3 regions of the Nocardia sp. NPDC003183 genome follow, and region 3 is predicted to be linked to each of the others. Evidence: riboswitches for the same ligand, from Rfam matches in the RefSeq annotation. Region 3 holds a riboswitch; each other region holds the start of a gene.

Region 1 (4,176 bases), on a different contig from region 3:
GATGTGGACGTGGGCATCGAACACCAGTACAGAATGCCTTATCTCTGCGGCGCGAGCGCGCTCAACGTCGCGCCCCCACTAGGACGGGACCACTGAAACCCCGAGTTCTGCCATGACAGCACACCCAACTCCCGCACATCCCGACCCCGAGGAGGGATCGGCGGGCCATTCAGGGCCGCGAACACGCGCGCGCCAGCGCGCCGAAAACTCAGGCCTTGTTCGGCTCGGAGGCGCGCAGCATGTCCTCGCGCTCCACGACCTTCACGCGCTCACGGCCTTCGGGCTCGCCGAGGGCGCGCTCGTGGGCGTCGAGGCGGTACCAGCCCGCCCAGGTGGTGAACGGGATGCCCTTGCCCTCGAGGAACTCGGTGACGGCGTCGAGCTCGGGCTTCGGCGCGGGGGCGAAGGCCTTGGCGTCGTCGAGCAGGCAGGCGATGGTCTCGTTGGCGTCGCCCTTGGTGTGGCCGATGAGGCCGACCGGGCCGCGCTTGATCCAGCCGGTCACGTAGGTGGCGGGCATGAATCGGGCGTCACCTTCGGCGGTGTCGTCGGCGATCACGCGGCCGGCCTCGTTGGGCACCGTGCCCGCCTGATCGTCGAACGGCAGCTGGGTGACGTTCTGCGAGAGGTAGCCCACGGCGCGGTACACGGCCTGGATGTCCCAGTCGGTGAAGTTGCCGGTGCCCTTGACGTTGCCGGTGCCGTCGAGCTGGGTGCGTTCGGTCTTCAGGCCGACGACCTTGCCGTCTGCGCCGAGGACCTCCGAGGGCGATTCGAAGAAGTGCAAAAACAGCTTGTGCGGGCGGTCGCCGTGGTCGCGGATGGCCCACTGCTCCAAGGTGTTGGCGACCATGTCGACCTGCTTGGAGTTGCGGCGCGCGGCTTCGGAGCCCTCGTCGTAGTCGATGTCCTCGGGGTTGACGATGACCTCGATCGTCGGCGAGTGATCCAGTTCGCGCAGCTCGAGGGGCGTGAACTTGGCCTGCGCGGGACCACGACGACCGAACACGTGGACCTCGAGGGCCTTGTTGCCCTTGAGACCTTCGTAGACGTTCGGCGGGATCTCGGTCGGCAGCAGTTCGTCGCCGGTCTTGGCGAGCACGCGCGCGACGTCGAGGGCGACGTTGCCGACACCGAGCACGGCGACCTTCTCGGCGTCGAGGGGCCAGGAACGCGGGACGTCGGGGTGGCCGTCGTACCAGGACACGAAGTCCGCGGCGCCGTAGGAGCCGTCGAGGTCGATGCCGGGGATGGCCAGGGCGCGGTCGGCGTTGGCGCCGGTGGAGAAGATGACCGCGTCGTAGAACTGGCGCAGGTCGTCGAGGGTGATGTCGGTGCCGTAGTCGATGTTGCCGAGCAGGCGGACCTGGTCCTTGTCGAGGACCTTGTGCAGGGCGGTGATGATGCCCTTGATGCGCGGGTGGTCAGGGGCGACGCCGTAGCGGATCAGGCCGAAGGGCGCGGGCATACGCTCGTAGAGGTCGATGCTCACGTCGGCATCGGACTTCATCAACGCGTCGGCGGCGTAGATACCGGCCGGTCCCGCACCCACGATCGCAATGCGAAGTGGGCGAGTCGCTGCACTCTGTTCGGTCATTTCTACGCGCACCCTTTGGTCGAGAACTGATTTGACGGCGTCAACTTAGCTTAGGCTAAGTCGGACATCCGCTTACTGGCAGCTGCCATCGACGTCGGCAGCCGACCGCAATCAAGGCGATTCTAGCTGCGGCGTTGCAGCCACCCGGCGCGCGGTGTAGCTGCCCGCGCGGGTCTGTCAGGATTACAGCATGAACGAGGAGCAAACAGGCTCGGATGACCAGCCCGTAGTGGTGGATCAGACCGACAAGCGTTCCATCGTCCCGTTCGTCGCGGCCGCGGTGATCGCGATCATCGTGCTCATCGGCATCGTGGCGGGTGGACTGCTCTCACCCGCTGAGAAAAATGTCACAGAGGCGGACCGTCTCGCGGCCGCCGTCACCAACTATATCGACGCGCGCTCGCGCAGCGACCTCCGTCCGCCGACCGGTGTGGCCTGCCCCGGGTTCGACGAGGAGAAATCCGGCCTCGGCGAACAGCTCGGTGGCCCGAAATCCACTGTCACGATCGACGGCAAGGGTTTCGAGAACGCCACCGTCAACGGCGACCGCGCCAAGATCGACGCGGCGCTCGTGGTCAACGGCAACCCGGCGGCGAGCAACTGGAAACTGACCCGCGTCGACAGCGCGTGGCTGGTGTGTTCCTTCTGAATCGTTTGACACGATGACCGGTGCCGAGGCAATCTCAGATCGCAAGGTCATGAGTGCCAGCGTCAAGCCCCGGCTCGCTGGTCGGCAACCCTCCTCCGCGGTGGGGTGCTCCGGGTGACGACCTGGCCGTGTGTTCGGGGATTTCCGGCACGGCAAGAGCGGATTCACGCAGGAGGATCGACATGACTTACGCTGGCGACATCACCCCTGAGAAGGCGTGGGAGCTGCTCACCGAGCACCCCGGCGCCGTGCTGGTCGACGTGCGCACCGAAGGCGAGTGGGCACACATCGGCATTCCCGACACCAGTTCCATCGAACGCCCGGCCCACTTCATCGAGTGGGTCGACGGCACCGGCACCCGCAATCCCGAGTTCGGCGTGCAGCTCGAGAAGGCACTCGCCGGTCGCCCCGACGACGCACCCGTGGTGTTCCTGTGTCGCTCCGGTCAGCGTTCCGCGCACGCGGCGAACCTGGCGACCGCGGCGGGCGTGGCACCGTCCTACAACGTGCTCGACGGTTTCGAAGGTGGTCCCGACGCGTTCGGTCAGCGCGGCAGCACCGGTTGGCGCGCTGTCGGCCTGCCGTGGCGTCAGGCATAAGGAGAAAAGCATGATCACCGGTGGTTCGTTCGACAAGCCACTGCCCGAAGGCGTCGGTCCCGGCACGCTCGGCGTGCGCGGCGGTCTGCGCCGTTCCGGCTTCGACGAGACCTCCGAGGCGCTGTACCTGACCTCCGGTTTCGTCTACGAGAACGCCGAAGCCGCCGAGGCCGCGTTCACCGGCGACGTCGAGCACTTCGTCTACTCGCGTTTCGGCAACCCGACCGTGGCCATGTTCGAGGAGCGCATCCGCCTGCTCGACGGCGCCGAAGCGGCCTTCGCGACCGCGTCCGGCATGTCGGCGGTGTTCACCGCGCTCGGCGCCCTGCTGAAGGCGGGCGACCGTCTCGTCGCCGCCCGCAGCCTGTTCGGGTCCTGTTTCGTGGTCTGTAACGAGATCCTGCCGCGCTGGGGCATCGAAACCGTGTTCGTCGACGGTGACGACCTCGACCAGTGGGAGCAGGCCCTCTCCGTCCCCACCCAGGCCGTGTTCTTCGAGACCCCGGCCAACCCGATGCAGACCCTCGTCGATGTCCGCAAGGTCACCGAGCTCGCCCACGCCGCGGGCGCGAAGGTGGTGCTGGACAACGTCTTCGCCACCCCCCTGCTCCAGCGCGGTTTCGAACTCGGCGCCGACGTGGTGGTCTACTCCGGCACCAAACACATCGACGGCCAGGGCCGCGTCCTCGGCGGCGCCATCCTCGGTGCCCAGGACTACATCGACGGCCCCGTCAAAACCCTGATGCGCCACACCGGCCCTGCCCTGAGCCCCTTCAACGCCTGGACCTTGCTCAAGGGCCTGGAAACCATGCCGTTGCGCGTGCGCCACTCCACCGAGTCGGCCCTGCGGGTAGCCGAGTTCCTGGAGACCAAGGATTCGGTCGACTGGGTGAAATACCCCTTCCTGGAATCACATCCGCAACACGCACTGGCCAAAGAGCAGATGACCGGCGGCGGCACCGTAGTCACCTTCGCCCTCAACGGCGAAGACGGCAAGAAGCGAGCCTTCGAGGTCCTCAACCGCCTCCGCATCATCGACATCTCCAACAACCTCGGCGACGCCAAAACCATGATCACCCACCCCGCCACCACCACCCACCGAGCCATGGGCCCGGAGGGGCGTGCGTCAATCGGCTTGTCCGACGGGGTAGTTCGCATCTCGGTCGGTCTGGAAGACCTCGAAGATCTCCTCGGCGACCTCGACAACGCCCTGAGCTAGTTCGTCCGAACGTCCCGAGTCGGCCTGTCGCAACGATCCACGTTCGGCAGGTCGACGTCGGACTCGTGGATCGCCTACCGGACCGGGTCGTAGACCGCGAACCCCAGGTGGC
Region 2 (4,176 bases), on a different contig from region 3:
CAGGCTGCTCATGATGGTCGCCAAGTCCAGGACCACCAGCGGCAGCGACAGTTGGTGGGCCAGCCAGGCCGCGGCCATCGTCTTGCCGACACCGGGCGGACCGACGAACAGCAAGCTGCCGGCCGGAGTCAGATCGGCGGCGGCCAGCCGGTCGGCCTGCCTGCGTTCGTCGACGATCTGGGTGAGCACGTCATAGGTTTCGGCGGCCAGGATCGGCACTTCGGCGGTGGAACCGGGCGGGATCACCCGCAGCAGCGGCAGTCGGCTGTCGCCGTCGACCGGAATCGGCGTATCCACTTCCGCGCGTAGGGGATTGGCGCGCGTGGGGTTCTGGCGCAGCAGGGCGATCAGCGCATCGGCCAGTTCGGGACTGGCATGCCGGTGGCGGCGCGCGGCCCGGCGCACGAACATCGCGACGTCCTGCTCGCGCCCGGCGAGCGCCAACCTGGCCAGGTGGACGAATTCGTCGGGTAGATCGGCGCTCACGTCCGCCGAAGTGGAGCTCAAGGCGTGTGACATGGTCTTCTTCCGATCAACTACGTGGACTATTTTCGCTTCACTCGATCGTACGGCGTCCATCACGGGCAAAGTTCACCCCTTGTGTACCGGTTTGACATCGGACCCCACCCGCAGCGCCACATTGATCTGCCGAGCCCTCAGCGCAGCGATTCCCTTCGTCGGATGCTAGTTCCGCCACGCCCCCTCATGGGCGATTCCCTTCGCGTCGGGCGTGCCTCGAAGCGTGCGGCTCGGTGCCTATGCGATGCCGAGCGTCCAGACCAGCGCCATGGTGAACGGGTGGCCGCGCAGGTCGGCCCATTTGGGTTTCGCCGCGAGCCAGGCGTCGTCCACCAGGGCCTCGGCCGCTTCGGTGAGGACCCAGCCCGCGTCGGTGCCCGCGGTGATGTGCTCGCTCAGCAGGTGCAGGTGGGTGCTGATCGCGATCGGATCGCCCCCAGCCGGGGTGTAGTGCGTCGGCATTCCGGTGACCATCATGAACTGTGGGTGGTAGCTGACGTGGGCGAACGTGGCTCCTGGGACAGCCAGCCGCGCGGCCTCGGTGTAGAACGGGCGCAGGTCCGGCAGGTGTTCGTCGATCAGCGAGGAGATCACGAGATCGTAAGTGCTGCTGGGTAATTCGGTGGCACACACGTCGGCCTTGGTGAGTGTGCGGTGTACACCGCGTACGCGGGCACGGGCCAGCATTCCCGCGCTCAGATCGACGCCGTCGATCTCGGCGCTACTGCGGCTGCGCAACCACGCGCCGGTTCGCCCCGTCCCGCAACCCAGGTCGACCGCCTGGCGCACTCCCGCCCAATCCGGGCGACGAAGCCGATCCAGCAGCGCCGAGTCCATCTCGTCCATCACGGTGCGCTCGTAGGTGTCGGCCCAGCCGTCGTAGCCGGTGGCGACATCGACGGTGGGGTAGTGGCGTCGGTCGAAATCGGCGAAGGCAGGCATCACCGGAGTGTCGCAAAGGAAAGCGCACGTGGACAACCGATTTCCCGCTGCGGGTCGCGACGGTCCGACCGCCGCGCCGAACCGGGAGATCTCGTGCGTGGCCGGGGTCGGCTCCGAGCGCGCCGGCGATCGGTGGTTGACAGGTCCGGTGGTCGTCTGTCACTCTCGTTGCAGGTCACGAGTACCAGCGTTCAGCCCCGGCTTGCTGGTCGGCAACCCTCCTCCGCGGTGGGGTGCTCCGGGTGACGACCAGGCTGACGTCCGAATTGGGCGCGGCAAGCGCGGGCCACCTCTTCAGGAGCGGGTCCCTGAGCCGACGGGATTTCGTCATGACTGCTGTAATCGACCCCACCTGTGCCATCGCCGCCGTTTCCGGTGCCGACCTGCAGGTTCCGCTCGTTCAGGGCGGTACCAGCTCCTACGCCAACTTCGACTACGCGGCGAGTGCGCCGGCGTTGAAGCAGGTCACCGACCGGATTTCGCAGTTGCTGCCGTTCTACGCCAGCGTGCACCGGGGCGCGGGATACGCCTCGCGGATCTCCACCGAGTGCTACGAGGCCTCGCGGGGGTCCGTTGCCCGGTTCCTCGACGCCGACGACGACCAGGTCGTGGTGTTCACGCGCAACACCACCGATTCGCTGAACCTGCTGGCCGGGTGCGTGCCGGGGGAGACCGTGGTACTCGATATCGAGCACCACGCCAACTTCCTGCCGTGGGCGAAGCACGGTCGTCGCGTCGTGCGGGCCGCCGCCACAGTCGAGGAGACGATTCAGCGTGTCGTCGCCGAGCTGTGCAGCAAGCCTGCCGCGCTGCTCGCGGTGACCGGCGCGTCCAACGTCACCGGTGAGGTGCTGCCGCTGGAACGGCTCGCGACCATCGCCCACCTCTGTGGTGCGCGCATCCTCGTCGACGCCGCGCAGCTGGCTCCGCATCGCCGGATCTCCCTGCGCGAAACCGGGATCGACTACCTCGCCTTCTCCGGGCACAAGCTGTACGCGCCGTTCGGTTCGGGTGTGCTCGTCGGCCGGCGCGACTGGCTGGACGAGGGTGAGCCCTACCTGGCCGGTGGTGGTGCGGTGCGCAATGTCGGTGTGACAGAGGTCGAATGGGCGTGCGCGCCGCAGCGGCACGAAGCCGGTTCGCCGAACGTCCTCGGCGCGGCCGCTATTGCTGCTGCCTGCGATGCGCTGGCTGCCATCGATCCCACCGAACTCGTCGCGCACGAGCGCTTTCTGGCCGACCGGCTGCGTGACGGCCTGTCCGCGATCCCCGGCGTCGACCTGGTCGGTATCTGGTCCGACAGCCCCGACTGTGTGGGCATCGTCGCCTTCACGATCGCCGATATCGCCCCTGGCAAAGTCGCCGCGTACCTCTCCGCCGAACACGCCATCGGCGTGCGCGACGGCCGCTTCTGCGCGCACCCCCTCCTCGCGAGCCTCGGCCTCGACGCCGCCCTCCGAGCCAGCATCGGCCTCGGCACCACCGCCGCCGATGTAGACCGCTTGATCAGCGCGGTAGCCACCCTGGTCAGCCAAGGCCCCGCCTGGAATTACGCCGCCACCGACGGGCACTGGAACCCGACCCCCGAAACCCGTCCCCTCAGCGCCTCTTCCCCCGAAGGCGCCGCCCCCTGCCTGATCGGCTGAACTCGTCACAGGCGAGATTCGCCGAACGTCGGCCGTCGAGACCTGCTCTCGGCGGCCGATATTCGTTTTCCGTCGAGTGGTATCCGTCCGAGAACCCGACGGACCGCTTCTCGGAAATTCCAGGTTTGGACTGCCTCTCAGCTGGGTAACGCCTGTCGAACCCGTCGCGATGAAGCCCCCGAGATTGCCCGACAATCAAAGGGGACACCGTGACTCGACCGACTCAGCCGCCCGACCCGTGGGCTCGTCCGCCCCGCCGACCCGAAAAGAAGCGGCGTTGGCCGTTGCTGGCCGGGATCGGAGTCGCCGGCGTGCTCGGTCTCTCGGTCGTCGCCGGTCTCAGTGACGACAACCCCTCACCGGCCGCGCGGACATCACCCACCTCGACCACCCGCGTCGTCGCATCATCGACCACGGCAAAGCCGTCGACGACCACCGCCGCCCCGACCACCACGACGTCCGCCGCCCCGACCACCACGATCGATCTCCCGCCGGCACCCATCGCACCCACCACCACGATCGCGGCGCCGGCTCCACCGCCGGTCATCGTCCCCGCGCCGACCACCACCGTCGACCTCCCCGCCCCGCGGGTGGCAGCCGTCCCGGAGCCCGAAGCGCCGGCGCCCGCCAGCGCCTATTACAAGAACTGTGACGCAGCCAGGGCTGCCGGTGCCGCCCCGATCCACATCGGTGAACCCGGCTACCGACCAGAGCTCGACCGGAACAAGGATGGAGTGGCCTGCGAGTAGGGGTAATCAGGTATCCATCGAACGAACGACGTCCCCGACGCTGACGTGCTGGGAAATCTCATCCGAGAAGGCGAACGAGAGTTCGCCTCTCGGGGAGCGACGGATTTCGAACGCTCGAAGGACTCCTCGAGCGATGACCTTGCCCGCCCGCCGAAGCTCGACAGCGCCGCCGACGTCGAAATTGCCGATCGCGTGGCCGACGACAAACGGGTCCGGTCTGAAGCTGACCGGGAAGATGCCGGTCACCCGAAACTCACTCATGGAGACAAGTTTCCGATCAGGTCAGTCGAGATCCGCGTCGAGGGCGTTCCAGGTTATGG
Region 3 (4,176 bases):
GAGGAACACGACCGTGTCGGCGACCTCGCGGGCGAAACCGATCTCGTGGGTGACGATCACCAGCGCGGTGCCGCTGTGTGCGAGATCGCGGATCACCGCGAGGACCTCGCCGACCAGCTCCGGGTCGAGTGCGGAGGTGGGTTCGTCGAACAGGATCAGCCGTGGTTTCAAGGCCAGGGCCCGTGCGATGGCCACGCGCTGCTGCTGACCACCGGACAGACGCCGGGGGTAGGCGTCGACGAAATCGGCCAGGCCCACCCGTTCCAAAAGCTGTGTCGCCTCGGCGATCACCTCGCCGCGCGGACGGTGCTGCGCCGAGACCGGGGCGAGCACCACGTTGTCGAGCACCGTGAGATGCGGGAACAGATTGAACTGCTGGAACACGAAGCCGATGCGGCTGCGCTGGGCGCGCACCGCGTGGTCGGGCAGCGAACGCAGGGTATTGCCGCGTTGGCGGTAGCCGATCAGCTCACCGTCGATGTGTACGGTGCCCGCGTCCTGTGCTTCCAGATGGTTGAGCACCCGCAGCAGTGTGGACTTGCCGGAGCCGGACGGCCCGATCAGCGCGACCACCTCACCGGCGCGTACGGCCAGATCCACGCCACGCAGTACCTCGGTGCCGCTGTAGGACTTGCGGATTCCGCGCGCCAGCACCGCTGCGGTCATCGGGTTGCTCCTCGGGGTGCGGCCGCACCGGCGGCGATCTCGGTGACCTTGGCGCGGACCCGCTGCCACGGTGTCGGCGGCAGCTCACGCTGCGCGCCCTTGGCGTAGTGCCGTTCGATGTAGTACTGCAGGATCGACAGCGCCGTGGTGAGCACGATGTACCAGACGGTCGCCACCATCAGCAGCGGCACCACCCGGCCGTTGCGGCCGAAGATCACCTGTACCTGGTAGAACAGCTCGGCGATCGCCATCACCGACACGATCGAGGTGCCCTTGAACAGGCTGATCACCTCATTGGCCGCGTTCGGCAGAATCGAGCGCATCGCCTGCGGCAACACGATCGTGCGGAACTGGCGCCAGCGTGGAATCCCCAGCGCCGCCGCCGCTTCGAGCTGACCGTCGTCGACGGCGAGCAGACCCGCGCGGATCAGTTCGGCCGAATACGCCGCCTGATGCAGGGCCAGCCCGATCACCGCCGCGGTGAAACCGCTGATCACACCATTGACATCGAACTCGTAGAAGCCGGGGCCGAACGGAATGCCCACGGACAGGCGGGGATACAGGTAGGCGATGTTGAACCAGAACAGCAGCTGCACGATCAGCGGGATCGAACGGAAAGCCCAGATGTAGGTCCAGGCGATCACCCGCAGCACGGGATTGTTCGACACCCGCCCGATCGCCAGCAGCGTGCCGATCGCGAAACCGAGGGCGGTGCCCCACAGGGTGAGCTCGATGGTCACCCGGAGTGCGGCCAGCACCGACTTCGCGGTGAAGTACTGGGCGAAAGTGCCCCAGTCCCAACCCGGATTGGTGATCAGGCCGTGCGCGAACTGGGCCACCAGCAGTAGAGCGATCGCCGCGACGGCCCAGCGCCACGGGTGCCACGACCCGGCGATCCGGGGCAGGTCGTCGATGGGCGCCTTGTCGGCGGGGAGAGCGTCGCCGGGCGGTGCGGGCGCGGTCTCGGCGCCGGATACGGCAGACGCGGTCATGGGAATCCTTCGGAAAACAGTGGAACGAGGCACAGTGACCTCCACCCGGCCAGCAACGGGTTCGCGATCTGGCGGCGCTCAGGCCGGACAGGTGGACAGCACGAAAATCTCCTCCATCGAACCCGGCAGAAGCACCCACACCCCGAAACGGGCGGGTTGCTGCGACGTCGTAGAGCCAGGTCTCTCGGTCGCTCTGGATGGTTGTGCCCGGCCGTCGTGGCCCGAGCTGAATCAGCATGTGGCATATGCACTAGTGCGCGCAACGATAGAAATCAACGTGAGCGCAGAGGTTGGAACCGATCGTGGGCACCGGCATAATTGCCCCGGTTCGGCGCGGTAGGTGATTCGCGCGCGGGCGCGGGCGCAGGGGTCTGGGCGAACGCGTCCGGGCATAGGGATCCTGCGGACGCGTCGTTGGGTCCGGTGCCGAGAAGGGGGCGGACACCGGGCCGCGGCGGCGGGTTCGCTGCGAGATTGCGACGCGCCGAACGGCCGGTGACTTCACCTGTCCGGATTCACCCACCGCACGCGGTAGCGTCGGCCTTCTCTGCGTCGATGAGGAGTTTCGCCGTGATCGTTGCACGTCGTTCCGCCACACTGACCTCGCTGACGGCCTGCGCCGCCGCGCTACTGCTGGCCGCGCCGCTGGCCGCCGCCGAACCGGCCGCACCGGTGACGCCCGCTGTCACCCGGGATGCGCCGGCTGTTCGGCCATCGGCGGGCCCGGGTGATCTGCTCGGCGCCTACCAAACCGTCGTCGAGACGCTGAAATCCCTGGGTATCCAGCCGTTCCTGTACCCCACGGTCGCCGCGAACTGCACCGGTGACGGCGCGGGTCTCGTGCCTGCCGTCGCGGGCGCGGTCCCTGGGCCGTGGCCGGCGAACACCCTCCCGATCCCGGGCATCGACCTGTCGGCCGTGAAGTCCGGCCAGACCCTGTTCACCTTCCTGCCCTACGGCCTCGCCCCCGACACCGCTGCGACGAAAACCTCCGGTATGCAGGTGGCCTGGCTCAATATCAGCACCGGTCGCGGCGGCATGGCTTCGATGGGCTCGATCGCCGACATCGTTCGCGCCATGGTCCCGCCCGAGGTTCCCGCCGAACTGCGTCCCCTCGCCGAAACCGCCATCCGTGACTTCCTCTTCGCCGCCATCCCTGTCGGCGGCGTTCGCGCTGTCCCCGTAGACACCGGCCGCGGTACCGTCCTGGCCGCCGTCTTCGGCACCACCGACAATGCGGGCAGGTCTTGCTTCTTCTTTCCCACCATCGGCATTACCGAGGTCGCCTGAAACTCGCGGGTCGGCGTCAGGCTCGGCATCGCCCAGTACTGGATCGTCCGCACGGTCGACGACGACGGACCGGTGTCCTCCATCGAGCAACTGCGTCTCACTTCGGACGGCAGGTACGTCACCGAGCGAATCGGGCTACGGGGTCAGGACCTTGTCACCGCAATCGACCTGGTCAAGGTCGAAATCGCCTGGGCAGATCTGGATCTGGACATCGAACAGTCGTCGACCGCCGGAGTGGCGACGGAGGCGGTGGTCATGCCAGGCGGGTAACGGCGTCGCCGGGCGTCACCAAAGGTCGCTGTTTCCAGCGGAGGCGGCCGGTGCGGTGGCGGTGGTGGGAGCGGGTCCAGAGAACGAGGTAGTGGGCTACCGAGAGGGGGTGGGCCAGGGCTGAGGTGAGGTCGGTGGCTGTTGGGGGGCGGCGGGTTTCGATGGTGCGGGCGGTCAGACGGCTTGTGACGGCGGCCAGGTAGCCGAGTAGGCCTGCTCGGCGGGTTCGGGTGCGGCCGAAGATCGCGGCCAGTGGGGGGATCCAATAGGCGAGGGCGGCGAGGATTCCGATGGCTGCGCCGGTGTCACGGCGGCCGCCGTAGGCCGACCACAGCCAGCGGGTGTAGCCGTCGGTGAGTTCTGTGGTGCCGGTGTACATTCGGGTGCTCGCGGCGGGGCCCGCGGTCACCAGGGCGGTGCGATGGCCTGCTCGGCGGATGGCGCGGGCCAGGTCCAGGTCCTCGGTGGCGCTGGCTGCTACGGCCGCGTGGCCGCCGCCGGCGCGGTAGGCCGCGGCGTCGACGGCGAGGAACTGGCCGCACGCTACGGCGGTGGACGGGCGCAGGCTGTGATTGGCGGGCCCGACGGGCAGGGTCGAGGCCCACGACCAGGCCAGCAGGGGCTGGATGAGGCGCTCGGCGGTCGAACCGGTGTCCTGTCTCGGCCAGGCCGAGACCAGACCTGCTCCGCGCCTGCGCAATTCGGTCACCGCCGCGGCGATCGCATGGGGGGCCAGGCGGACGTCCGCGTCGATGAAGACCAGGGCGGCCGCGTCGGTGCGGGCGGCCAGGCGCGCGCACGCGGCGGCCTTGCCGGTCCAGCCGGGGGCGGGGTGGGCGGCCGAGCGCAGGACGGTGAAGCGCTCGTCGTCGGCGATCGCGTCGAGTGCGGCTTCGTAGGTGCCGTCGGTGGACGCGTCGTCGAGAATCAGCACGCTCAGGCGGGGGACGCCGACCTG

Evidence for each region. A riboswitch is a leader RNA that binds a small molecule or an ion and turns the genes downstream of it on or off. The one in region 3 is predicted to bind S-adenosylmethionine.
Region 1: it holds a riboswitch for S-adenosylmethionine, as region 3 does, so the genes downstream of both, ACWDXS_RS20810 (rhodanese-like domain-containing protein) here and ACWDXS_RS31495 (amino acid ABC transporter permease) in region 3, are expected to answer to the same signal.
Region 2: it holds a riboswitch for S-adenosylmethionine, as region 3 does, so the genes downstream of both, ACWDXS_RS28415 (aminotransferase class V-fold PLP-dependent enzyme) here and ACWDXS_RS31495 (amino acid ABC transporter permease) in region 3, are expected to answer to the same signal.

The regions. Positions count from the first base shown of each region.
Region 1 covers NZ_JBSFTG010000006.1:221,822-225,997, reverse strand. The annotation lists gene ACWDXS_RS20825 (amidohydrolase family protein) at 1-24, opposite strand, end outside; gene ACWDXS_RS20820 (FAD-dependent oxidoreductase) at 209-1,597, opposite strand; gene ACWDXS_RS20815 (Rv0361 family membrane protein) at 1,788-2,246, shown strand; SAM riboswitch class IV at 2,292-2,411, shown strand; gene ACWDXS_RS20810 (rhodanese-like domain-containing protein) at 2,429-2,845, shown strand; gene ACWDXS_RS20805 (O-succinylhomoserine sulfhydrylase) at 2,856-4,064, shown strand; gene ACWDXS_RS20800 (PIN domain-containing protein) at 4,139-4,176, opposite strand, start outside.
Region 2 covers NZ_JBSFTG010000013.1:192,661-196,836, forward strand. The annotation lists gene ACWDXS_RS28405 (AAA family ATPase) at 1-519, opposite strand, end outside; gene ACWDXS_RS28410 (class I SAM-dependent DNA methyltransferase) at 757-1,461, opposite strand; SAM riboswitch class IV at 1,635-1,749, shown strand; gene ACWDXS_RS28415 (aminotransferase class V-fold PLP-dependent enzyme) at 1,791-3,107, shown strand; gene ACWDXS_RS28420 (excalibur calcium-binding domain-containing protein) at 3,317-3,856, shown strand; gene ACWDXS_RS28425 (hypothetical protein) at 3,863-4,102, opposite strand; gene ACWDXS_RS28430 (Uma2 family endonuclease) at 4,139-4,176, opposite strand, start outside.
Region 3 covers NZ_JBSFTG010000018.1:24,405-28,580, forward strand. The annotation lists gene ACWDXS_RS31490 (amino acid ABC transporter ATP-binding protein) at 1-666, opposite strand, end outside; gene ACWDXS_RS31495 (amino acid ABC transporter permease) at 663-1,658, opposite strand; SAM riboswitch class I at 1,769-1,862, opposite strand; gene ACWDXS_RS31500 (hypothetical protein) at 2,229-2,948, shown strand; gene ACWDXS_RS31505 (hypothetical protein) at 3,021-3,218, shown strand; gene ACWDXS_RS31510 (glycosyltransferase family 2 protein) at 3,202-4,176, opposite strand, start outside.